4 regions of the Aquisalimonas asiatica genome follow, and region 3 is predicted to be linked to each of the others. Evidence: predicted binding sites of a transcription regulator. Region 3 holds the regulator's gene; each other region holds the start of a gene.
The links. Region 3 encodes sigma-54, which starts transcription at its own class of promoters, with help from an activator protein. Its sites were predicted from a motif close to TGGCANGNTNCNTGCTT; they were not measured.
Positions count from the first base shown of each region.

Region 1: the regulator sigma-54 is predicted to act here: its motif matches at 3,541-3,557, upstream of flgA (flagellar basal body P-ring formation chaperone FlgA).
Region 2: the regulator sigma-54 is predicted to act here: its motif matches at 2,955-2,971, upstream of nirB (nitrite reductase large subunit NirB).
Region 4: the regulator sigma-54 is predicted to act here: its motif matches at 2,625-2,641, upstream of fmdA (formamidase).

Region 1 is NZ_FOEG01000007.1:21,817-27,533, forward strand. Features, by position in the region: gene BMZ02_RS13955 (DHA2 family efflux MFS transporter permease subunit) at 1-1,117, shown strand, start outside; gene BMZ02_RS13960 (hypothetical protein) at 1,231-1,479, shown strand; gene BMZ02_RS13965 (flagella synthesis protein FlgN) at 1,773-2,255, opposite strand; gene flgM (flagellar biosynthesis anti-sigma factor FlgM) at 2,260-2,571, opposite strand; gene flgA (flagellar basal body P-ring formation chaperone FlgA) at 2,722-3,483, opposite strand; gene BMZ02_RS13980 (chemotaxis protein) at 3,659-4,600, shown strand; gene BMZ02_RS13985 (CheR family methyltransferase) at 4,702-5,535, shown strand.
Region 2 is NZ_FOEG01000004.1:199,037-204,753, reverse strand. Features, by position in the region: gene nirD (nitrite reductase small subunit NirD) at 1-209, opposite strand, end outside; gene nirB (nitrite reductase large subunit NirB) at 315-2,747, opposite strand; gene BMZ02_RS10800 (CmpA/NrtA family ABC transporter substrate-binding protein) at 3,445-4,737, shown strand; gene ntrB (nitrate ABC transporter permease) at 4,762-5,634, shown strand; gene BMZ02_RS10790 (ABC transporter ATP-binding protein) at 5,661-5,717, shown strand, end outside.
Region 3 is NZ_FOEG01000002.1:653,228-658,944, forward strand. Features, by position in the region: gene lptC (LPS export ABC transporter periplasmic protein LptC) at 1-363, shown strand, start outside; gene lptA (lipopolysaccharide transport periplasmic protein LptA) at 398-901, shown strand; gene lptB (LPS export ABC transporter ATP-binding protein) at 898-1,623, shown strand; gene BMZ02_RS07765 (RNA polymerase factor sigma-54) at 1,777-3,384, shown strand; gene hpf (ribosome hibernation-promoting factor, HPF/YfiA family) at 3,433-3,771, shown strand; gene ptsN (PTS IIA-like nitrogen regulatory protein PtsN) at 3,850-4,323, shown strand; gene BMZ02_RS07780 (HPr kinase/phosphorylase) at 4,320-4,823, shown strand; gene rapZ (RNase adapter RapZ) at 4,820-5,689, shown strand; gene BMZ02_RS07790 (PTS sugar transporter subunit IIA) at 5,686-5,717, shown strand, end outside.
Region 4 is NZ_FOEG01000003.1:69,055-74,771, forward strand. Features, by position in the region: gene urtC (urea ABC transporter permease subunit UrtC) at 1-46, opposite strand, end outside; gene urtB (urea ABC transporter permease subunit UrtB) at 57-980, opposite strand; gene urtA (urea ABC transporter substrate-binding protein) at 1,043-2,302, opposite strand; gene fmdA (formamidase) at 2,737-3,966, shown strand; gene BMZ02_RS19395 (zinc ribbon domain-containing protein) at 4,047-4,364, shown strand; gene BMZ02_RS08300 (sigma-54-dependent Fis family transcriptional regulator) at 4,463-5,717, shown strand, end outside.

The sequences.
Region 1 (5,717 bases), on a different contig from region 3:
GGTGTTGCAGGGGCTGGTTGCTGGGTTGCTGCAACCCCTTGCCATCACTCTGATCTACCAGGTGTTTCCGGAGCGCCAGCGGGGGCTCGGGGTCGGATTGTTCGGCCTTGGCGTGATCCTCGGCCCTGCTGTCGGCCCCGCTATCGGGGGCGTGCTGGTGGATCTCACGGGATGGCGCGCTGTCATGGTGTTGCCTGCCCCGACGGCCGTGCTGGGTGGCCTGCTGGCGCTGTTCTTCGTGCCGCGGGGCCGCGTGTCCGGGCGTCGGCCGCAGCTCGACTGGGTGAGTCTGGTGGTGCTGGGGGTTGCCGTCACGGCCCTGCTGTGGGCCATGGTCAGTGGCCAGCGGCTCGGCTGGACACACCCCCCGGTCCTTGCTGCCCTGATTCTGGTGCCTGCGCTCACGGCGGGCTTCGTCGCCCGACAGCTGCTGGCGCGTGATCCGTTGCTGGATCCGCGCCTGTACCGGGTGCCCGCCTTTGCCGCGGGCTCCACCATCGCGCTGCTGTTCGGCGCGGGGCTGTTCGGTTCGACTTACCTCATTCCGCTGTTCGTCCAGGAAATTCAGGGAATGACGCCCACTGCCGCGGGGGTGGTGCTGATGCCGGCCGGCCTGGTGATGGCTGCGGCCTTCCCGCTCGGCGGGCTGCTGGCGGACCGGATGCGTCCGGTGGTTCCCATCATGGCGGGCCTTGTCATCATGGCCGTGTCCTGTGTGGCCATGGGGTTCGCCGGCCCCGGCACCGGCTTGCTTGCGGTCATGGGGTGGGTTGCACTCGGGCGCCTGGGGCTTGGTCTGGGGATGCCCTCGATACACACCGGGTCACTGTCGCGCCTGCCCCTGACCAGCACTGCCCAGGGGGCGGGGGCGCTGAACTTTGCGCAACAGTTCGGTGGCGCACTGGGTGTGACGTCCCTGTCCGTGTTACTTGACTGGCGTGCGGTGCGAGAAGTCGAGGCCGTTGCCGGCGCAGAGGGCGTGGCAGGTGGCCTGGCCGCGTTGCCGCCCGACCTGTACCGGCAGGCCTACGTTGCCGGCTTTCAGTGGAGTTTCCTGTTGCTGGGGGCCGTGTTCCTGCTGGCGCTGGTCGCGGCCTCCCGGTTCGGCCGGCAGTAGGGTCGTGCAGGACGGCTTGGCGACGGCGGCGCCGTTTACCGCGTGCCTGTCGGTGTGCCGCCCGTGACCGGGGCTGATAGACTGCGCACAACCCCTTTCCTGCTGGAGAGACCGTGTTTCACAAGCTTCCACTGTCCTGGTGGCAGTATCTGCTGCTCTGGCCTGGCGCCACGTTCATGGACTGGCTGGCGAGGACCTGGCCGGATGTGGTGATCCGTTACGGTTTCGGGTTCACCATGGAATCCTATGTGTTCTGGTCAGCCGTGTTGTCACTGCTGTTCTGGTTCGTGGTGCTTGTGGCTCTGGTCTGGGTGTTGAACGGGCTTCGCCGCAGCCGGGGAGCGCGACACAGCACCCGCTGACGTTGTACATTCCTTTTATTTCTTTCCCGTCTTTCTGCCAGCGATGCGCCGTTGAACCGGTAATTTCTTATACAAGGCTTGCATTGCGAGTGAAGCTGTACTAACCTTGTACTCAAGTTAACGGAACAAACGTGTTTTGTTGTGGTTGTCTGCTGAAGTGCTTCTCGCGTTGGCGCACCCTGTCCCCATATGCGCCGCCCGGCCCCCTCAAGGCGGCCGGGTTTTTTTGTCCGTAATCAACGCAATCCGATGAGGGCTGGCGCGCTCTCGCGCCAGCCCTGGGGATCCGCTTCTCAGGCGCGACTGATCTCCCGCCCGCCGCGGTTCTCCGGCGCAGGCGCGGCTGCCCCTGGCCCGTAGGTCTGTGGCGCCGGCACATCACCCTGGATCAGGTCGATGGTCCGTTGCACGCCATACTGCTGTTGCTGGATGACCCGCCCGTTCGCCTCGTTGATGGCACGGCACCGCTGCAACTCCTCCAGCAGGTCCGCCCACTGCGCCCGCACGGGCTCGGGGTCTTCCAGTGTCTCCAGGGCGGTGTTGATGGCGCTGCCTTCGCGCTCGCCGGTGATGGCCTCGACGAGCGCGAGCCGCTGGTTCTCGCTGGTTTCAATGGCGCCGAGGAGGTCGACCTTGCGGCTCAAGGCGGATTGCAGTGCCTCCATGTCACGTGCCACCAGCGCGCTCTGCTCTTTCTCGAGCTGCGTGTTCAGTGCCTGCATCAGCGAGAGCTGCTCGCCAATGGTCTCTGCAAGGGCGCGTGCATGTTCGGCCACGGTGTTACTCCTCGAGGAGGCTTTCCAGTTCCATGAAGCGGTCGGCGATGCTCTCGGCATTCAGCGGGTACTCGCCATTGGCGATACGCTCCCTGATCTCGTCGACACGCCCCTGGTCCACTTCGGGGGTCTGGTCGATGGCGTCACGCACCGACTGCAGCCGCTCCGACTCGCTGGCGCCGGCGGATGTGGCGTCGCCATTCGATTCCTGACCGACCTGGGGGCGCTCGCCGGGCTGCTGCACCTGGCGGTTGTCCCGGGCATCCTGCGTCGGCGTTACACCGGGCCGGTTGCCCCCGTCAATTGGGTTTGCCATGACTTGCTCCTGTCCTTCAATCAGCGTCGCGGTGAGCCGCTACTCACCCTGTCAGATCCGCTATCGGCAGGGTTTGCCGCAACTTTAGCTTCAGGTGCAACTTTTTCACAGGGTACTGGCCCCATGGTTTCGGCGAAAGCCGGTGTGCGGTCAGAAGCCAACCCTGACCCGGCTGTCGCCGATGATCTCGCCTTCGATGACCCGTTCCGACGACGTATTTCTGACGCGAATGCGATCCCCGAGGGCGCCGGACTGCAGCGCCTCCCCGTTCATGCTGACGCTCGCTGCCCGCGAATCAAGGGTCAGCAACACGGTCTGTCCGCGCTCGACCAGCTGCGGGGCGCTGACGCGCGACGGCGTCAGGATTTCGCCGGAGCGCATGGCGCGGTTGAGCTCCATGCCGACGAGTTCCTCCGCGCTGGTGTAGTAACCGCGGCGCGTGCGGTTGACGTTGATCTCCACAAGCTCCAGGTCATCCTGGCTCAGCAGTGCACCGCGGGACAGGGAGCGTGCTGCCGCATAGACCTCCTTGAGTGTCTCCACCCGTACCGAGACATACAGCGTCCAGGGGCTCGGGTGGTTACAGCGCACGCCGACCGTCGCACGGCTCTGGCTGGAGCGGCCGGGCGGGCTGAACGTCTCCAGGGCCTCCTCGCAGCGCGGCAGCCGCAGGCGCTGGTCGACGCGCCCGACATCCACCGTGCTCTGGCCGTCGCCGGTCAGCTCGGCCTCTGCGTGGCGTTCCACGGCGTCATGAATTTCGTCCAGCGGCTGGATGTCGTCGGCGCCCGCGGTGCCGGCCCCCAGGGCGATCGGTGCCGTGAAGGCGGCGGCGGCATAGCGCACGGTGGAGGCCCGCGCACGGACACGGATGCCGGCCAGCCACGTTGTGATGTGAGTCCATGTGTTCATTGGTTTCAGGCGCTAGTTTTGTGCCCCGCGTATCGGGGCGTTACCCGGGCGTAGATTAAGCAAAATGCGTGCCGTTATCCGGCGTCAAGTTTCCCGGCGCGGGGCCGATATCCGGCTATCGACACGTCATACAAGCAGTCGGGGCCACAGCGTCGGCTGCAGGAGAGATCAAGACATGGCCAGCATCATGGATTCCGTGGACCAGCGCACGACCCTTGCGGGCACCAACCGCATGGAGCTGCTGCTGTTTCAGCTGTCAGGCGCCCAGCTGTTCGGGATCAACGTATTCAAGGTGCGCGAGGTGATCCCCGTGCCGCGCCTCATCCAGCTGCCGCACTCACACCCGACGGTCGCCGGCGTGTGCTACATCCGTGACCGCACCATCGCCGTCATCGATCTGCGGATGGCCACCACGGGGCGGGCGCTGGAGGAGCGGGATACCAGCTCCGTGATTGTCACCGAGTACAATCGCAGTGTGCAGGGCTTCATGGTGCGGGGCGTCGACCGGATCGTGAACGTCAACTGGCGCGACATCATGCCGCCGCCGAGCAGCTGGTCCAACACGGCCTATCTCACCGGTGTGACGCGCGTCGACGAGCGGCTTGTGCAGATCGTGGATGTCGAGAAGGTCATGGACGAGATCAACCAGGCAGGCGGTATCGGGGCGTTGCCGGGTGTAGAGGAGGGGGGCGTCAAGCCTGCCTCCGGCGCGGAAGACTGGCATGTGCTGGTGGTGGATGACTCGTCCGTGGCCCGGCGTCAGATTCATGACACCCTCCAGGGGATGGGTGTGCAGGTCACCATGGCGCGGGACGGTCAGGAGGCCATGGAGACGTTGCGGGGCTGGGCGGCACGCCCTGACGAGTCCCCGTGGAATCAGCTTCTCATGGTCATTTCCGACGTGGAGATGCCCCGTATGGACGGCTACACTGTGGCGACGGAAATCCGGCGGGACGATGCGTTGAAAGGGTTGCATCTGTTGCTTCACTCCTCCCTGAGCGGCATGTTCAACGAGGATCTGGTCAAGCGCGTCGGGGCCGACGATTTTCTGGCGAAGTTCGGCGCATCGGAGCTGGCTGGCCGGGTACAGGCTCGCCTGGAGCAGGTGAACGCCTGATTCGGCGTGGTCTTCGCCGATGTCATCACGCTACAATTCGGCCGGCGGCGGTTGCTTCTGGCCGCTGCACCTACCAGCCGATCAATGAGGAAGCCGCCTCCGTGACGTCCAGAGCCATTGCCCCGGAACATTACCAGGCGTTTCGTGCGTTCCTCGAACAGTCCTGTGGGATCGTGCTCGGGGACAACAAGCAGTATCTGGTCTCCAGCCGGCTCGGCCATCTGATGGAGCGGGAGAAGATCAAGGACCTCGGCGAGCTGGTCTTCAAGGTGCAGCAGCCGGGTGGTCAACGGCTTCGCGGCACGGTCATCGAGGCCATGACCACCAACGAAACCCAGTGGTTTCGTGACAGCTATCCCTTCACCATCCTGCAGGAAACGTTGCTGCCGGAGTTTCACAAGCGTGGCGTCGACAAGCTCCGCATCTGGTCCGCGGCCTGTTCGTCCGGGCAGGAGCCGTTCTCCATGAGTATTGCGCTGGAGGAGTTCCGGGCGCGGGGCCCCCGCATCGAGGCGGAGATCGTCGGAACCGATATCTCTCCGGCCATGATTGCCCAGGCGAAGGAGGCGAAATACTCCGACTCCACCGTCAACCGGGGGCTGAGCCCCGAGCGTCGAGATCGCTACTTTCAGCGCAGCGGCGCGGACTGGGTGGTGCGTCCGGAGATTCGCCGGCGCACTCAGTTCATGGTGCACAACCTGCTGGACAGCTACGCCAGCCTCGGACGGTTCGACGTGGTGTTCTGCCGTAACGTCCTCATCTATTTTTCCGCCGAATCGCGGGAGAACATTCTCAACCGCATGATCCAGCAGATGCGCCCGGGTGGTTACCTCATTGTCGGCGCCTCGGAGTCGCTGGCCCGGCACGCTGGCCAGCTGGAGATGGTGCGCAGTCAAGGCGGTGTCATCTACCGCGTGCGTCAGCCGGCACGGTAAGCGGCAAGCGTTTGCCGCTCCATTGCCGCTTTCCTGTTGCCGGAACGCCGACGTTGCCGCGCCGGTTTTCTGCCGCCAGCCCCGAGAGATCGATCCGCCCCTGAGGCGCAACGCCAGTGCTGACGGGCCTCTTCGCCTGCTGTCGCCCGTATTTCTCTCCATCTTTCCCTGGTTTGGCATGA
Region 2 (5,717 bases), on a different contig from region 3:
CGGCCGTGGACCTGCCCCTCGGACAGCGGCCCGCCCTGGTGGGGGCAGCGATCCAGCAGGGCGAAGACTTCGTCGGCGCCGTTACGGAACACCGCCACGGGGCCGTGGTCGGTCTCCACCACCCGCGCGCCAAGCCGCGGAATCTCCTCCAGGCGGCCCACGGGGAGCCAATCGGCGGTGTTCTGGGTTGTATCGGGTTGTGCGCTCATGGGTTCACCTGTGTTGCGTGTTCTGGTTGGTGGTCGCGGCTCGCGCTGCTCCTACAGCCATCGCGACGTAGGAGCGGCGCAAGCCGCGACCCACCCTGACGGAACTCAGCCCGCCTTCTTCAGGGGCTCGAACTTCTCCTGGTGGTTCTTGCTGTAGAACTTCCAGGGATCGTCCTGGGCATGCTTCTGGGAGGCGTGGAAGCGTTCGGCCAGGGTCTGGCGGCCCTCGGCGTCTTCGACCACGCGGTCCTTCACGTAGCTGAGTCCCACCCGCTCGATCCAGGGCGCGGTGCGCTCCAGGTAGCGGGCTTCCTCGCGGTAGAGCTGCAGGAAGGCGGCGGCGTACTCCTTGACCTCCTCCATGGTCTCCACCCGGCACAGCACGTCGGTGGCACGCACCTTGACGCCGCCGTTGCCACCCACATGGAGCTCCCAGCCGGACTCAATGGCGACCACGCCGAAGTCCTTGATACTGGCCTCGGCACAGTTGCGCGGGCAGCCGGAGACGGCCATCTTGAACTTGTGCGGCGTCCAGGTGCCCCAGGTCATCTCCTCCAGCTCGATGCCGCAGGTGGTGGAGTCCTGGGTGCCAAAGCGGCACCACTCGGAGCCGACGCAGGTCTTCACCGTGCGCAGGGCCTTGCCGTAGGCGTGGCCGGAGACGAAGCCGGCATCGGAGAGATCGCCCCAGACACCGGGGAGCTGCTCCTTCTTCACGCCCAGCAGGTCGATGCGCTGGCCGCCGGTGATCTTCACCGTGGGCACCTCGTACTTCTCCGCCACCTCGGCGATGGAGCGCAGCTGCTGCGGGGTGGTGACGCCACCCCAGATGCGCGGCACCACGGAGAAGGTGCCGTCCTTCTGGATGTTGGCGTGCATGCGCTCGTTGACGAAGCGCGCCTGGGAGTCGTCCTCGGCGTCGTCCGGCCAGGTGGAGATCAGGTAGTAGTTCAGGGCCGGGCGGCATTTCTCGCAGCCGTCGTCGGTTTTCCAGCCCAGGCTGTCGAACACGGCGCGCAGGCTGGTGAGGCCGCCGTCGCGGATGGCTTCGCGCACCTGGTCGTGACTCATGTCGGTACAGCCGCACATGGGCTTGGCCTTGCCCGCCTCGTAATCACCACCCATGGTGGCGGCAAGCAACTGCTCCACCAGCCCGCTGCAGGAGCCGCAGGAGGCGGCCGCCTTGGTGTGGGTCTTGACGTCGTCCAGCGTGAACAGCCCCTCCTTGGTGATGGACTGGACGATATCGCCCTTGCAGACGCCGTTGCAGTCGCAGATCTGGGCGTCGTCGGCCAGGTTGGCCACCTGATTGACGCCCCCGTGACCGGCATCACCCAGGTGCGCCTGGCCGAACAGCAACGAGTCGCGGAAGTCGGCCACCGAGGTGCCGTCCTTCAGAAGCTGGAAGTACCAGGTGCCATCGCCGGTGTCGCCGTACAGGACCGTGCCGACAATGCGGTCGTCCTTGACGCAGACCTTCTTGTACACGCCCGCGTGAGGGTCCTGGTAGACGATGTTCTCCACGCGTTCGTCATCCTGGAACTCGCCGGCGGAGAACAGATCCACACCGGTGACCTTGAGCTTGGTGGAGGTCACCGAGCCCTCGTACAGCCGGAAGCCGTAGCCGGCAAGGTGGTTGGCACACACCTTCGCCTGCTCGAACAGCGGCGCCACCAGGCCGTAGCAGGTGCCACGGTGCTGCACACACTCACCCACGGCGTAGACACTGGGGTCGAAGGTCTGCATGGTGTCGGAGACCACCACGCCACGCTCGCAATACAGCCCCGCCTTTTCGGCGAGCTCCTTGTTGGGCTTGATGCCCACGGCCATGACCACGAGATCGGCGGCTTCCTCGCTGCCATCCTTGAAGCGGACGGTCTCGATGCCGTTTTCATCGCCGACGATCTCGCTGGTCTGCGCTTCCATGCGGAAACGCATGCCTCTCTCCTCCAGGGACTGTTGTAGATACCGGCCGGCGGTCTCGTCGAGCTGGCGCTCCATGAGCCACGGCATCAGGTGCACCACGGTCACCTCCATGCCCTGCTGCATGAGCCCGTAGGCGGCTTCCAGCCCCAGCAGTCCGCCACCGATCACCACGGCCTTGCGGTGCCTGCGGCTCGCCTCCAGCATGCTGTCCACGTCCTTCACGTCGCGGTACGAGACCACGCCGGGGAGGTCATGCCCCGGTACCGGAATCATCACCGGGTGGGAACCAGTGCCCAGCAACAGGCGGTCGTAGTCCTCGACGGTGCCGTCGGCAGCGAAGACCCGCTTGCCGATACGGTCGATCTCGATGATCTCCTTGCCCTTGTGAAACGTGATGCCGTGTTCGGTGTACCAGTCCTCACCGTTGAGCATGATCTCATCGAGCGTCTTCTCGCCCGCGAGCAGCGGCGAGAGCATGATGCGGTTGTAGTTGCCGTGGGGCTCAGCGCCAAAGACGGTAATGTCGTAGCGCTCCGGGGCGATGGTCTGCAATTCCTCGATGACCTTCATCCCCGCCATGCCGTTACCGACCAGAACCAGTTTCTCTTTCATGACGTCCTCCGTCAGGTCGTGCGTGCGCCGCCGTTGCCGCGTCCCCGCGCAATCGGCAAAAAAAAAGCGCTCACCGTGCCGGCTCCGTGTGCGGGACACGGGGCCGGCCTGGTGAACGCCGTTGTTCAATGGCAGCCGATCGATGGCTGCGGACACGCTTTGTTGTCGCCCCGATCAGTGGAGCGGATCGCGTGGTACCGAAGACTGATACAAGGACCGTGCCGACGATGGAGAAAACCGGGGAATGCCCTGCAATGACGGGGGTTCCGCGCGACGGGGCGGCCTTCGCACCAGGGCCGGCATCCCCGACAGGCGCCCCGCAAAGGTGCACTGCAACATGGCAGTGCATCATATCGGGGCAGAAACAGAACCACGCCCCTCGCAGACGACGCCAGGCCGCCACTTCCCTGCTCAGGGGACGGGCACGTTGACCCCACCCCGGGCCACCCCTTTCGAGGTATTTACTTGTAGTGATGCACCCCGATAACGCAGGAAAACGGCGCCCTGCACCCCAGAAAAAAATCTATCTATTTGTTTTTTAAACAAAACCCGAACCTGGCACAGGGCGTGCTACGTGTGAGCCGAGTCCGAGCCAACGGCGGTTCGGCTCCACAGACAACGGCAACGACGCCCGTCCCGTCCCCGCAACGCTGCGCGGGGATGCGACGGGCGTTTTTCGTTTGAGGGACAGGACACCATGAGCAACCACACCACCAACCACTTCAGCCGTCGGCGCTTTCTCCAGGGCATGGCGGCGGCCGCGGGCGGCGCCGCCATGCACAGCCTTCCGGGCGGTCTGGGCCAGCGCGCCTGGGCCTCGGGCAAGCCCGAGACCACCGAGGCGAAACTGGGCTTCATCGCCCTGACCGATGCGGCACCTCTGTTCATCGCCAAGGAGAAGGGCTTCTTCGCCGACCACGGCATGACCGACGTGCAGGTCCTGAAGCAATCCTCCTGGGGCACGGTCCGCGACAACCTGGTGCTGGGCTCCGGGCGCGGCGGCATCGACGGTTCGCACATTCTAACGCCCATGCCCTATCTCATGACCGCCGGGGTCGAGGACCGGGTGGGCATGTACGTGCTTGCCCGCCTGAACCTGGCCGGGCAGTGCATCTCCGTGGCCAACGAGTACAGCGACCTGAAGGTGGGCCTGGACACCACCGACTTTGCCAAGGCGTTGCGGGACAAGCGCGACGCCGGCGAGGAGGTGCGCGCCGCCATGACCTTCCCGGGCGGGACCCACGACCTGTGGATCCGCTACTGGATGGCCGCCGGCGGCATCGATCCGGAGCGGGACATCGACACCATCGTCGTGCCACCCGCGCAGATGGTCGCCAACATGCGCGTGGGCAGCATGGACGCTTTCTGCGTCTGCGAGCCCTGGAACCAGCAGCTGGTCAACCACGGGCTCGGCTACACCGCCAACACCACCGGCGAGCTGTGGCACAACCACCCCGAGAAGGCCTTCGGCATGCGCCAGGACTACGTGGACGAGAATCCCAACGCCACCCGCGCCCTGCTCATGGCCATCATGGAGGCGCAGATGTACTGCGCCGACCCGGACAACGTGGAGGAGGTGGCCGAGATCTGCGCCCGCCGCCGCTACGTCCACGCCCCCTACGACGACATCATCGACCGCATGCGCGGGGACTTCGACTACGGCAACGGCCGCGTGGTGGAGAACCATCCGGACCGCATGCGCTACTGGAGCGACCAAGCCTCCTACCCCTTCAAGAGCCACGACCTGTGGTTCGTGGTGGAGGACCAGCGCTGGGGCTACCTGCCCATGGACCTGGACCGCCAGGCCCTGGTGGACCACGTCAACCGCGAGGACCTGTGGCGCGAGGCTGCAGCCGAGCTGGGTGTGGACTCGGCAGCCATCCCCGACTCCACCTCCCGGGGCAAGGAGGAATTCTTCGACGGCAAGGTGTTCGATCCGGAGGACCCGGACGCCTACCTGGACAGCCTCGACATCAAGTACACCAGTTAACGGGCAACGCGAGAGGACTTCATCATGGCCACCGTACCCAACGACAATCGCACCGCACTGGCGCCGGTGAGCAACCGGCTCCCGTCCACGGACACACTGGCCCACAAGGCGGAGCAGGCGGGCAAGGGCCTCGTCAGCCACGTACTCCCGCCCACCATCGTCATCGGCGTCCTGCTGGTGCTCTGGGAGGTTCTCTGCCGGCAGCCCGGCGCGTTGCTGCCACCTCCCACCGAAGTGGTCACCAACACCTGGGAGCTGATCGCCAACCCCTTCTACGATTACGGCGGCAACGATGTGGGCATGGGCTGGCAGATCCTGGCCAGCCTGGAGCGCGTGGCCTACGGCTATCTGCTCGCGGTGGTGGTGGGCATCGGCCTGGGCGTCCTGGTGGGCAAATCCACCTGGGCCATGCGCGGGCTGGACCCGCTGTTCCAGGTGCTGCGCACGGTGCCGCCCCTGGCCTGGCTGCCCATCTCCCTGGCCGCATTCCAGGCCGCGGATCCGTCGGCGATCTTCGTGATCTTCATCACCGCCATCTGGCCCATCATCATCAATACCTCCGTGGGCGTGCGGAACATTCCCGAGGATTACCGCAACGTGGCCCGGGTGCTGCAGCTCAACGGCTGGGAGAACTTCACGAAGATCATGCTCCCCGCCGCCGCCCCTTACGTATTCTCGGGACTGCGCATCGGCGTGGGCCTCTCCTGGCTGGCCATCGTGGCCGCGGAGATGCTCATCGGCGGCGTCGGCATCGGCTTTTTCATCTGGGATGCCTGGAACGCCTCCATGCTGAGCGACATCGTCCTGGCCCTGGTCTACGTGGGCATCATCGGCTTCCTGCTGGACCGGCTGGTGGCCTTCATCGGCAATCTCGTTACTCGCGGCACGTCGGCCTGATCGGCCGACACGCAAGGAGAATCGACATGAGCAAGCATTATCTGACCATCGAGAACGTGGGCAAGACCTTCAGCAGCGGCCCG
Region 3 (5,717 bases):
GAGCATTTCCAGGGGCAGGACCTCTGGTTGATGGAACACCCGGAAGTAACCTACTTCGCCGACTCGGGAGAGCCGTGGCACCTGCGTGCCGAGCGCGGCCGCGCCACCAACAACGTCGAGAACGTCCACCTCCAGGGCGAGGTGGAAATCCGGCGGGCCGGCGGCAGCGACAACCTGCCCGCCAACGTGGACACCAGCGAGGTTCACCTGGAGCCGGAGCGCCGGTACGCGGAAACCGACCGTCACGCCGTCTACTGGCGCGACGGCGCACGCATTGAGGGGGTCGGCGTCCGCGCCTACCTGGACCGTGAACTGGTGGAACTGCTGTCCGAGGTAAGAGGTCGTTATGATGCGCCGGAGTAATTCCGCAGTCCGCGCCTGGAGGCGCGCGCTCCCGTTGTGCCTGCTGCCGGCCCTGCTGATTCTGCTCGGCGCCGCCGGCGCGCAGGCCGAGCCGATCGACCTGGACGCCGACAACGCCGAGATCGACAACGCCCGGGGCGTCAGCGTCTACACCGGCAACGTCGTGCTCACACGCGGGCCACGCCGCATCACCGGCGACCGCATGACCGTACACCTGCGGGAGGACGACGCCGGCGATCAGGCGCTGGACCACGTGGTGGTGGAAGGCGAGCCCGCCGTCTACAACCAGCGGGGTGGCGAGGACCGCCGCCCCATCGAGGCGGAAGCGCCGCGCATGGAGTACTACGCCTCCGGCCCCGAGCGGGTCATCCTGCTGGAAGGCGCGCGGCTGACCCAGGGGCGGAACACGTTCACCGGCGAGCGTATCGAATACGAGGTGGCCGCCGACCGGGTGCATGCGCGCGGCGAGCCCGAGACCGGACGCCGCGTGCAGATCCGACTGTTCCCCGACGACGAGGACAACGGAGACGACGAGTGAGCCCGCCGCGCACCGAGAAGCTGGTGAAGACCTACCGCCGCAAGACCGTGGTCCACGGCGCGTCGCTGGAAGTCTCCAGCGGCGAGGTGGTCGGCCTGCTGGGCCCCAACGGCGCAGGCAAGACCACGTGCTTCTACATGGTGGTGGGCCTGGTGCAGGCCGACGGCGGGCGCATCGAGCTGGACGGCAACGACATCACCGACCTGCCCATGCACGTGCGCGCCCGCCGTGGCGTCGGCTACCTCCCCCAGGAAGCCTCGATCTTCCGCAAGCTCACGGTCATGGACAACCTGCTGGCGATTCTGGAAACCCGCCCCGAACTCAACCGGAAGCAGCGCCGGGAGCGCGCCAGAGAGCTGCTGGACGAGTTCAACGTCGGCCACCTGCACGATCAGAACGGCATCAGCCTCTCCGGCGGCGAACGCCGGCGGGTCGAGATCGCGCGGGCGCTCGCCGCCAACCCGCAGTTCATCCTGCTGGACGAACCCTTCGCGGGCGTCGACCCCATCTCGGTGCTGGACATTCAGGAAATCATCCGCCACCTGGCGGACCGGGACATCGGCGTACTCATCACCGACCACAACGTGCGGGAGACGCTCGGCATCTGCCAGCGCGCCTACATCCTCGCCCAGGGCGAAGTCATCGCCCGCGGCAGCTCCGACGAGGTCCTGGCGAACAAGCAGGTCCGCGAGGTGTACCTGGGCGAACATTTTCGCCTGTGATCTCGTGGCTTAGCACTTTCCAGGAGCCCACGCAAGTATCGGGCCAATGTTCTAACCGGCGACAGAGTCAGTTACGATAGGGTCATCAACCCACTCGCATGCAGGCCCGGCCTGACCCGCAGCCCGAGGGGCAGCAGGAGAGAGGCATCGCCAATGAAACAGTCGCTGCAGCTACGTCTCGGCCAGCAGCTCACCATGACACCGCAGCTCCAGCAGGCGATCAAACTGCTGCAGCTGTCGACTCTGGAGCTGCGCACGGAGATCCAGCAGGCACTGGATTCCAACCTGATGCTGGAGCCCGCTGACGAGCTCGACGAAGCTGACGAGGCGGCCGCTGACACCGACCGCGGCGACGACAGCGCCAATGCCGCCGATACCGACACCAGCACCGAGAACACGACCGACGCCCGGGAGTCCGGCGAAACGGACGGCGACGGCGAGGCAAGCGGTGGCGAAGCGACGGACACCGACACCGCTCCGGACGTCGCCGACACGATCGACGATCACGACGGCGCCGATGACAAGCCCGCCTCGGACCAGGCCGACATCCCCGAGGACCTGCCCCTGGATTCCGACTGGAACGACATCTACGACGGCAGCACCGCCTACAGCGCGCCCGCCGGCGAGGACGACCAGCGCGAGGCGTGGGAGAACCGGACCGCCGGCAGCAGCGGCGGCCTGCACGACCACCTGCTGTGGCAGGCTCAGCTGTCCCATTTCAGCGAACGGGACATGGCCATCGCCGAGGCCATCATCGACGGCGTCCGCGACGACGGCTACCTGGGCGTCACCATCGAGGAAATCTGCGAATCGGTGACTGACGGCGACGACCCCGTGGAGCCCGACGAGGTGGAGGCGGTACGCCACCTGATCCAGCGGTTCGACCCGCTCGGAGTAGCCTCCCTGGACCCCCGCGAGGCGCTACTGGTCCAGCTCGAGCAGTTCCCGGAAGACACCCCCTGGCTTGCCGAAGCACGGCTGCTGGTGGACAAGCACCTGGACCTCCTCGGCAGCCGCCAGCTCGGCCCCCTCACCCGCAAGCTCAAGGTCTCCCAGGAGGAGTTCGGCCAGGTACTGGAGCTGGTACGCACCCTGGACCCGCGGCCCGGCTCCCAGATCGGCACACCCGCGGCCGAGTACGTGGTGCCCGACGTCTACGTCCGCAAGGAGCGCGGCGCCTGGCGGGTGGAGCTGAACCCCGAGGCATCACCCAGGATCCGCGTCAACAGCTACTACGCCGGCCTCGTCCGCCGCGGCGACCAGGGCAACGACAACGCCACCATGCGCCAGCACCTGCAGGAGGCACGCTGGTTCATCAAGAGCCTGAAGAGCCGCAATGAAACGCTCCTCAAGGTGGCCACGTGCATCGTCAATCACCAGCAGGAGTTCCTGGAACAGGGCGAGGAGGCCATGAAGCCGCTGGTGCTGCGCGAGGTGGCGGAAGAAGTGGAGATGCACGAGTCCACCATCTCCCGGATCACCACGCAGAAGTACATGTACACGCCCCGCGGCACGTTCGAGTTCAAGTATTTCTTCTCCAGCCACGTGCATACCGTGGACGGACAGGAGTGCTCGGCAACCTCCATCCGCGCCCGGATTCGCCGGCTGATCGCCGAAGAGGACGCCCGCAAACCGCTCAGCGACAGCAAACTGGCCGAAATCCTGAAAAATGAGGGAATCGATGTGGCGCGACGGACAGTGGCAAAGTATCGTGAATCCATGTCGATTGCCTCGTCGAACGAACGAAAAAGGATTGCCTGAGGCAACACTGGGCCAGCCGTTTCCGGCTCTCATACGGGAGGAGTCTCTATGCAGATCGACATCACCGGGCACCATGTGGATCTCACCGAAGCACTGCGCGAGTACGTGCATTCCAAGATGGACAAGCTGGAGCGCCACTTTGACAACGTGGTCAACGTCCACGTGATCCTGACGGTGGAGAAGCTGCGGCAGAAGGCCGAGGCCACCATGCTGCTCAGTGGCGCCAAGCTTTACGCTGATGCCAGCGCCGAAGACATGTATGCTGCCATCGACGGGCTCATCGACAAGCTCGACCGGCAGGTGAAGAAGCACAAGGAGAAGGTGACCGACCACCGGCGCAACGAAGGCGCCCAGGCCAAGGCCCAGGGAGAGGGCGAAGAGGACTGAACAGCGCGCAGCGGCGGCCACCAGCGCGGGGCCGCCGCCGACTTCCGAAACCGCAGACACGACCCTGCGTGGACAAGCATGATCAAGATTGCCGACCTAATCACACCGGAGCGCATCGCCTGCGACATCCAGGTGACCAGCAAGAAGCGCGGCCTGGAAGTCCTCAGTGACATGGTGGCCGGCTCCGACTCCGCCCTGCCGGCGAACGCCATCTTCGACAAGCTGATCAGCCGCGAGAAGCTCGGCAGCACCGGGCTTGGCCACGGCGTCGCCCTGCCCCACGCCCGCATGGACGGCAATGACACGGCCACGGCGGCCTTCATCCGCACCAGCGAAGCCATCGACTTCGACGCCTTCGACAACGAACCCGTCGACCTCCTGTTCGCCCTGGTCGTACCGGAACATTTCACCGACGAACACCTCCAGATTCTTGCCCGGCTCGCCGAGATGTTCAGTGACCAGCCCCTGTGCCGCAGGCTCCGCGATGCCAACGACGCCGACGCCATGTATGAGCTGCTCAGGGACTGGGAGGCCGCCCAGGGGAGCACATGAGTGATCACGTGACCGGTGACACGGGCGCCACCGTCCCCGGCGTGCTGGTCAGCGTGCACGGCTGCGGCCTCCTCCTCACAGGTGACAGCGGCACCGGCAAGAGTGATACGGCGCTGCAGTTGCTCGGGCGCGGCCACCGGCTGGTCGCGGACGACGCCGTCGCCCTGTGCGTCGAGGGCGGGCGCGTGATCGGCCGGGCACCTGCCGCACTGGCGGGCCTGCTGGAGGTCCGCGGCCTTGGCCCGCAGTCTGTCACCCACCTGTTCGGTGGCCACGCCGTCCTGGCGCAGGCCGCAGTGGACCGGGTGATCCGGCTGATGCCACCTCCGTCCTGGGCCGACTGGCCGCGGCTGACACCCACGGTTGACGACACCGTGCTGGCCGACAGGCCGGTACCCCGTGTCACCCTGCCCGTGTCTCCGGAACGTCCTCTTGCCCTGCTGGTCGAAGTCGTCGCCCGGCTACACGCCGGCGGTCAACTGACAGGAGGTACGGCATGAGCGAAGGCACTCGGCTGATCATCGTCAGCGGGCTGTCCGGCTCCGGCAAGACCGTGGCGCTCCACACGCTGGAGGACAGCGGCTGCTACTGCATCGACAACCTGCCGGTGACCATGCTGTCGTCCTTCGGCAAGCACATCACCAGCCTGGAGCAGGACACGGCCAGCCACTTCGCCGTCGGTGTCGACGCCCGCAACCGCATGACGGACCTGGAAGCATTCTCCGGCCTTCTTGCCGAGCTGGAGTCCGTCACCGGGATCCGCCCGGAGATTCTCTTCCTCACCGCCGACGACGACACACTGATCAAACGCTTCTCGGAGACACGCCGCCGCCACCCGCTCAGTACCGGCGACATCCCCCTGGCGGACGCCATCGACCGGGAACGCCGCCTGCTGGTGCCCATCCAGTCACGCGCGGACCTGGTGATCGACACCACGGCAACCACACTGCACCAGCTGCGGGAACTGGTCCGCGAGCGGCTCATCGGCCACTCCCGGCAGCTGTCGCTGCTGTTCCAGTCGTTCGGCTTCAAGCACGGTGTTCCCAGTGATGCGGATTTCGTGTTCGACGTGCGCGTGCTCCCCAACCCGCACTGGGAGCCACACCTGCGCCCGCTCACGGGGCTGGACCCGGCCGTGGCGGAGTATCTGTCGTGCCACGCAGAGGTCGAGGCGATGTTTGCCGACATCCGCGATTACCTGGAGCGCTGGATTCCGGCGTTCAAACGGGAGAACCGCAGCTACCTGACGGTGGCCATCGGCTGCACCGGCGGGCAGCATCGCTCGGTCTACCTGAGCAACCGCCTGGCGGACCATTTCCGTGACGGCACCCAGGACGTGAGCATGAGACACCGGGAGCTATCATGAGCGTCGGCATCCTGCTGGTTACCCACAA
Region 4 (5,717 bases), on a different contig from region 3:
TGAGCCATTCGCGGCGCCCCCCAATAAGTCGCAGAATCGTCGTCATGATGTCCTCCTCACTGGCGGACTTTCAGGGTGAACAGCCCTTGGGGCCGCAGCATGAGAATCCCGATCACCACCAACAGGGTCAGCACCTTGGCCATCGAACCGGTCATGAAGAACTCCAGAATCGACTGGGCCTGGGCGATGGAGAAGGCCGATGCCACCGTACCGAGCAGGCTCGCCGCACCGCCGAGAACCACAACCAGGAACGTGTCGACGAGGTATTGAGCGCCTGCGGTGGGCGTGGTCGAACTGATGGTGGTAAACGCGGAACCTGCGATGCCGGCAAGGCCACAGCCCAGGGCAAAGGTATTCCGGTCCACCTTGTCCGTATTGATGCCGACGGCGTTGGCCATGGCGCGGTCCTGGGTGGTGGAACGCACCCGCATCCCCCACCGCGCCCGATACAGCATGATTGCGACGATCACGGACATAGTGATCGCTATGCACATCACAAAGAGATCCGAACGGGAGAGGTGGAGCATCGGTGTGAGCTCAATGCTGCCCCGGAGCCAGTCCGGCGTGCCGGCGCTCACCCCCCGTCCACCGAAAATGGAGCGAAAGACCTGCTGCATGATCAAACCGACCGCCCAGGTCGCGAGCAGCGTATCCAGAGGTCGCTTATAGAGATGGCGAACGAGCCCGTATTCGAGCAGGTAGCCCGCACCGAAGGCCACCACGAACGAGAGAGCGATCGCGACCGGGAAGTAGTACGTGAACAGCCCGGGGGCATAGAGTTCGAACGTGCTGGCAACGACGAATGTCGTGTACGCCCCCAGGGTGAGGAACTCCCCGTGGGCCATGTTAATGACTCCCATCTGGCCAAAAATGATGGCCAGACCCAGTGCCATGAGCAGGAAAACACCGAAAAGGCTGAGTCCGGCGATGCCCTGCATGGCCATGATATTGACGATATCCGATGCGGCGTACCCGCCCATGATGCACCTCACTGGTCGTGGAATGACCGGGGGCGGAAACAAAGCCCCCGACCGGGTCAGCGCTATTCGAAATCGTCTATGTCGATGTCGACGTCTTCGGGAAACGGGTCGGGCTCAATGAGTTCGGATTCGTAAACAACTTTCGCTGTCCCGTCCGACTGCCATTGACCAATGCGAAGCTTGCTCCAGAGATGCTGGTTCTCGTCGTGAACACGCACGTAGCCTTCCGGCACATCATCCAGCTCCATGCCATGAGCGGCTTCACGGACCTTGTCCACATCGAACGAGCCAGCCTTTTCAACTGCCCTTTTCCAGATCCAGGGGCCTAGATACGCAGCCTGGGTGACATCGCCAATGACGCTGTCCTCGCCGTGCATTTCCTTGAACTCCCGGACGAATTCCTCGTTGTTGGGGTTGTCCAGGCTCTGGAAGTACTTCATCGCGGAGTAATGGCCTTCGACGTTGCTCGCGCCGATGGCCTGGACCTCGTCCTCGGTCACGGAGTTTGTCAACACGGTCTGGTTATCGGCGTTGATCCCCGCGCTATCCATCTGCGACCAGAAGGACACATTGCTGTCACCGGCAATGATGCTGTACACCACATCGGGGTCGCGGAGCCGAATCTGGTTGATTGCCGAACGGAAATTGGTGTGGCCGAGGGGGAAGTACTGTTCGGCCACGACTTCGGCACCGAGCACATTCTCGATGTGGTGGCGAGCAATCGCGTGCGAGGTCCGAGGCCAGATGTAATCGGAACCGATCAGATAGTATGTATCGGGGCTCTCCTTCTCGTGCACCCAGTTCAGACCGGCAATGATCTGCTGGGTGGCCTCCTGCCCCTGGTAAAAGACGTTTGGGGAAGCCTCCAGCCCCTCGTAGAAGGTCGGGTAGAACAGCAAACCGTTCTGCTCTTCGAACACCGGCAGCACGGCCTTTCGTGATGCCGATGTCCAGCAACCGAACACCGCAGCAACGTTATCGCGCTCCAGCAGACTGGATGCGCGCTCAGCAAAGGTGGGCCAGTCACTTGCGCCATCCTCAATCACCGGCTCGATCTGCCGTCCGAGCACACCACCCGATTCGTTGATCTGGCGAATCGCGAGCTGCTCGGCTTCCACCGAGCCGGTCTCACTGATCGCCATCGTACCCGTGAGGGAGTGGAGGATGCCGACCTCGACGGTGTCATCAGTCACCGCCAAACCGGTGGTATTGACCTCCTCTGTTGGGTACTCCGTATTCGCACCGGCAGAGAGGGCGCTAGTAACGCCAAGTGCGGCGACGCTCAGTACCGCAAGGCGCTTGCGCCAGGTTGAATTTTGCATGGAGTGCTCCTTGTCGTTAGCGATTGATGCGCTGCGACAAAGAGCAACGGACGTGCCACAACCGAAATCCGCTTCAGTCAGAAACCAGGATTCGCGACATCGAATGGCTTTGCAAACAACATGTTAACTGAAAACCACCAAGACCGGCGCAACCACTCCCAAGCCTGCATTGGCGCCGAGAAGTCCGCCGCAGTTACCAGTGACAATGTCACATTGTCAGCGGTGACAATGCGACATTGTCACCGCTGTACTACCGTTTAGGGACGGCCTGACTTTAGTTCACGTAACCCCTACAAAGGGAATCCACTGCTGCTGGTGGGGGTGGCATAACTACTGCATCTGTTGTGCAGCGGAAGCTCAGGCCGAGTCACCCGTTCCGGCGTCTCCGCAACGAGCTTTCCCAAAGCGACAGCGACCCAGAAGGAGCGCACCCGATGAGCGACACCACCATCAAGATCGATCTGTCCAAGTCCCCCACCGAACACGACAACATTCACAACCGTTGGCATCCTGATATTCCGATGATTACAACGGTTGAGCCGGGGACAGAGCTCACCCTGGAATGCATGGACTGGACTGGTGGTCAGATCAACAACAACGACAGTGCCGAAGACGTTCGCGATGTAGACCTTACGAAAGTGCACTATCTCACTGGCCCCATCGGCGTTAAGGGTGCCGAACCTGGTGACCTCCTGGTCGTTGATATCCTCGATATCGGGGCTTTCGAAGACGAGCAATGGGGTTTCAACGGCATGTTCGCCCTTCAGAACGGGGGCGGCTTCCTGACTGACTTGTATCCAGAGGCACGGAAATCGATCTGGGATTTTCATGGAATCTACGCCAATTCACGTCACGTTCCCGGCGTGAACTTCGCGGGTATCATGCACCCCGGCCTGATCGGCTGCCTGCCTTCCAGGGAACTTCTTGAGGAGTGGAACCGACGCGAGCAGGAGCTCATCGACACGGATCCTGATCGCGTACCGGAACTCGCCACCGCTCCGTATGCCCCGACCGCACATATGGGCCGCATGACCGGGACGGCAGCCGAGGCGGCGGCAGCGGAAGGCGCTCGCACCGTGCCTCCGCGCGAACACGGCGGCAACTGTGACATTAAAGACCTGACCAAGGGGTCCCGTGTCTTCTTCCCGGTTTACGTGCCGGAGGCGGGGCTCTCCATGGGCGATCTCCATTTCTCGCAGGGAGATGGAGAAATTACCTTCTGCGGCGCCATCGAGATGGCCGGTTGGATCCGTGTGCGCGTGAACCTCATCAAGGATGGTGTCCGCAAGTACGCTGTGCGGAACCCGATCTTCCAGCCAAGCCCGCTGCAACCTGAGTACAAGAACCACCTGATCTTCGAAGGGATTTCCGTTACCGACTCGGGCAAGCAGCACTATCTCGATGCACACCTCGCCTACCGCCAGGCGTGCGTCAACGCCATCGAGTACCTGAAACAGTTCGGTTATAGCGGCGCTCAGGGATATGCCATCCTCGGGACGGCACCAGTGCAGGGGCATATCAGCGGCATCGTCGATATTCCGAACGCCTGCGCGACGCTCTTCCTTCCAACCGAGATCTTCGACTTCGACATCACCCCGACAGCGGACGGGCCGACCAGGATGGCACCAGCGGACGACATCCCGATGGCGCCGTGGAAGGGCTGACGCACACACCGGCGGCCGGCCCCGTCCGGCCGCCATTTCCTTGAACGGACCAACGGACCAAACGCTCCCAGGAGATACTGATGCCCGTATACACCTACCGCTGCCCCAGCTGTGGCGATTTCGATGCACTCGTGCCAAGCAGCTCCTGCAGGGACGACCAGGCATGCATCCAGTGCTGCACCCCTAGTCCACGCGTCATCACTGCAACCCACCTGGCAACTCTCTCGCAGTCCCGTCGGCATGCCCACGAGACCAACGAACGCAGTCAGCACGCACCATCGTGTCGTTGTTGCAGTGGCCATCAGAACAGTCCCTCGTCACCAGACCGCTCAGGCGCCTCCGAAACGCCCCCGATTCGGACGACGCGCCCGAAACGGCCCTGGATGCTGGGCCACTAGCAAACGCCTTCTAAAAGCGGCGGGCCTTATCAGGCCGCTCACCGGCTTCGGATCTTTCGCGCTCCGAAGCCCCGGATGTGTTGTGCCAGGAGAACGGAATGTCCGCTGAACCATCCCAACTACCGGCCATGCGGGAAGAGCTGGTCACGATCCTCGAGATCTCCAAGCTGCTGGAGAAGCCACTGGACCCAGCTAACACCATAGAGGGCATTCTACGGCTCCTGTCCCAGTTATGCGGTCTGAACTGTGGACGCGTCGCTCTTCCCAACGAGACCACCGGAGCCATGGAGATCCATCACCACTACGGGCTATGTCACGCCAATGTCGAGCATGGGCGCTTCGACCTGCGTAAGGGGGAAGGGGTAACCGGACACGTGATGCGAACCGGGTCAATTGGGTTCGTCCCGGACGTTGACGATGATCCTCTCTTTGTCCGCCGCATCGCGGAAACCAGTGGCGTATCGCCGAACGACCGACTTGCGTTCATCGCGGTCCCCATCATGGAGTCCGGGTCACCGATTGGTGTGCTATCGGTTCAGAGAGAAGCAGACATGGGCCGGCCTTTTCACCTGGATATCAGCCTGTTGCGCGTTGCCAGCGCGATGATCGGACAGGTCCTGCGCATCAACCGGTTCGTCGAGGACAAGACTTCGCAACTGGTTAGGGAGAACCAGACGCTACGCAACACCCTGACCGCGGAAGAGATGGTCCACAATAGCGTCGCTCACGGGATCATAGGATCAAGCCCCGCGCTCACCGATGCACTCAAACAGGCGAACCAGGTGGCGGACGCGGAAGCTCCGGTTCTACTCCTGGGGGAATCAGGCACCGGCAAGGAAAAGTTCGCGCGCATGATTCACCAGCAAAGCTCTCGAAGCGAACAGCCGTTCATTTCGATCAATTGCTCCGCGATCCCGGCGGATCTTCAGGAGGCCGAGCTATTCGGGCATGTCAAAGGAGGCTTCACGGGAGCAACCAACGCCAAAGCCGGGAAACTCGTCCTTGCGGACGGTGGAACGCTGTTTCTCGATGAGATCGGTGACATGCCGCTCAACCTGCAAGCCAAGCTCCTGCGCACGCTTCAGGAAAAGCAAGTTGACCCAATCGGCGCCACGCGTAGCATCCCGGTCGATTTCCGGCTCATCAGCGCGACACACGCGCCGCTGATGGATTATGTCAACCGGGGGCATTTCCGCCTCGATCTGTTCTACCGAATCAACGTCGTTCCTATCGAGCTGCCCGCTCTCCGACAACGGGACGGGGACATCCGCCGCATCGCTCTTCATCACCTGAACGAAATGAACCACCAGTACAACCGGAACGCGGTACTGAGTCGCGGCGCATTGGTATTAC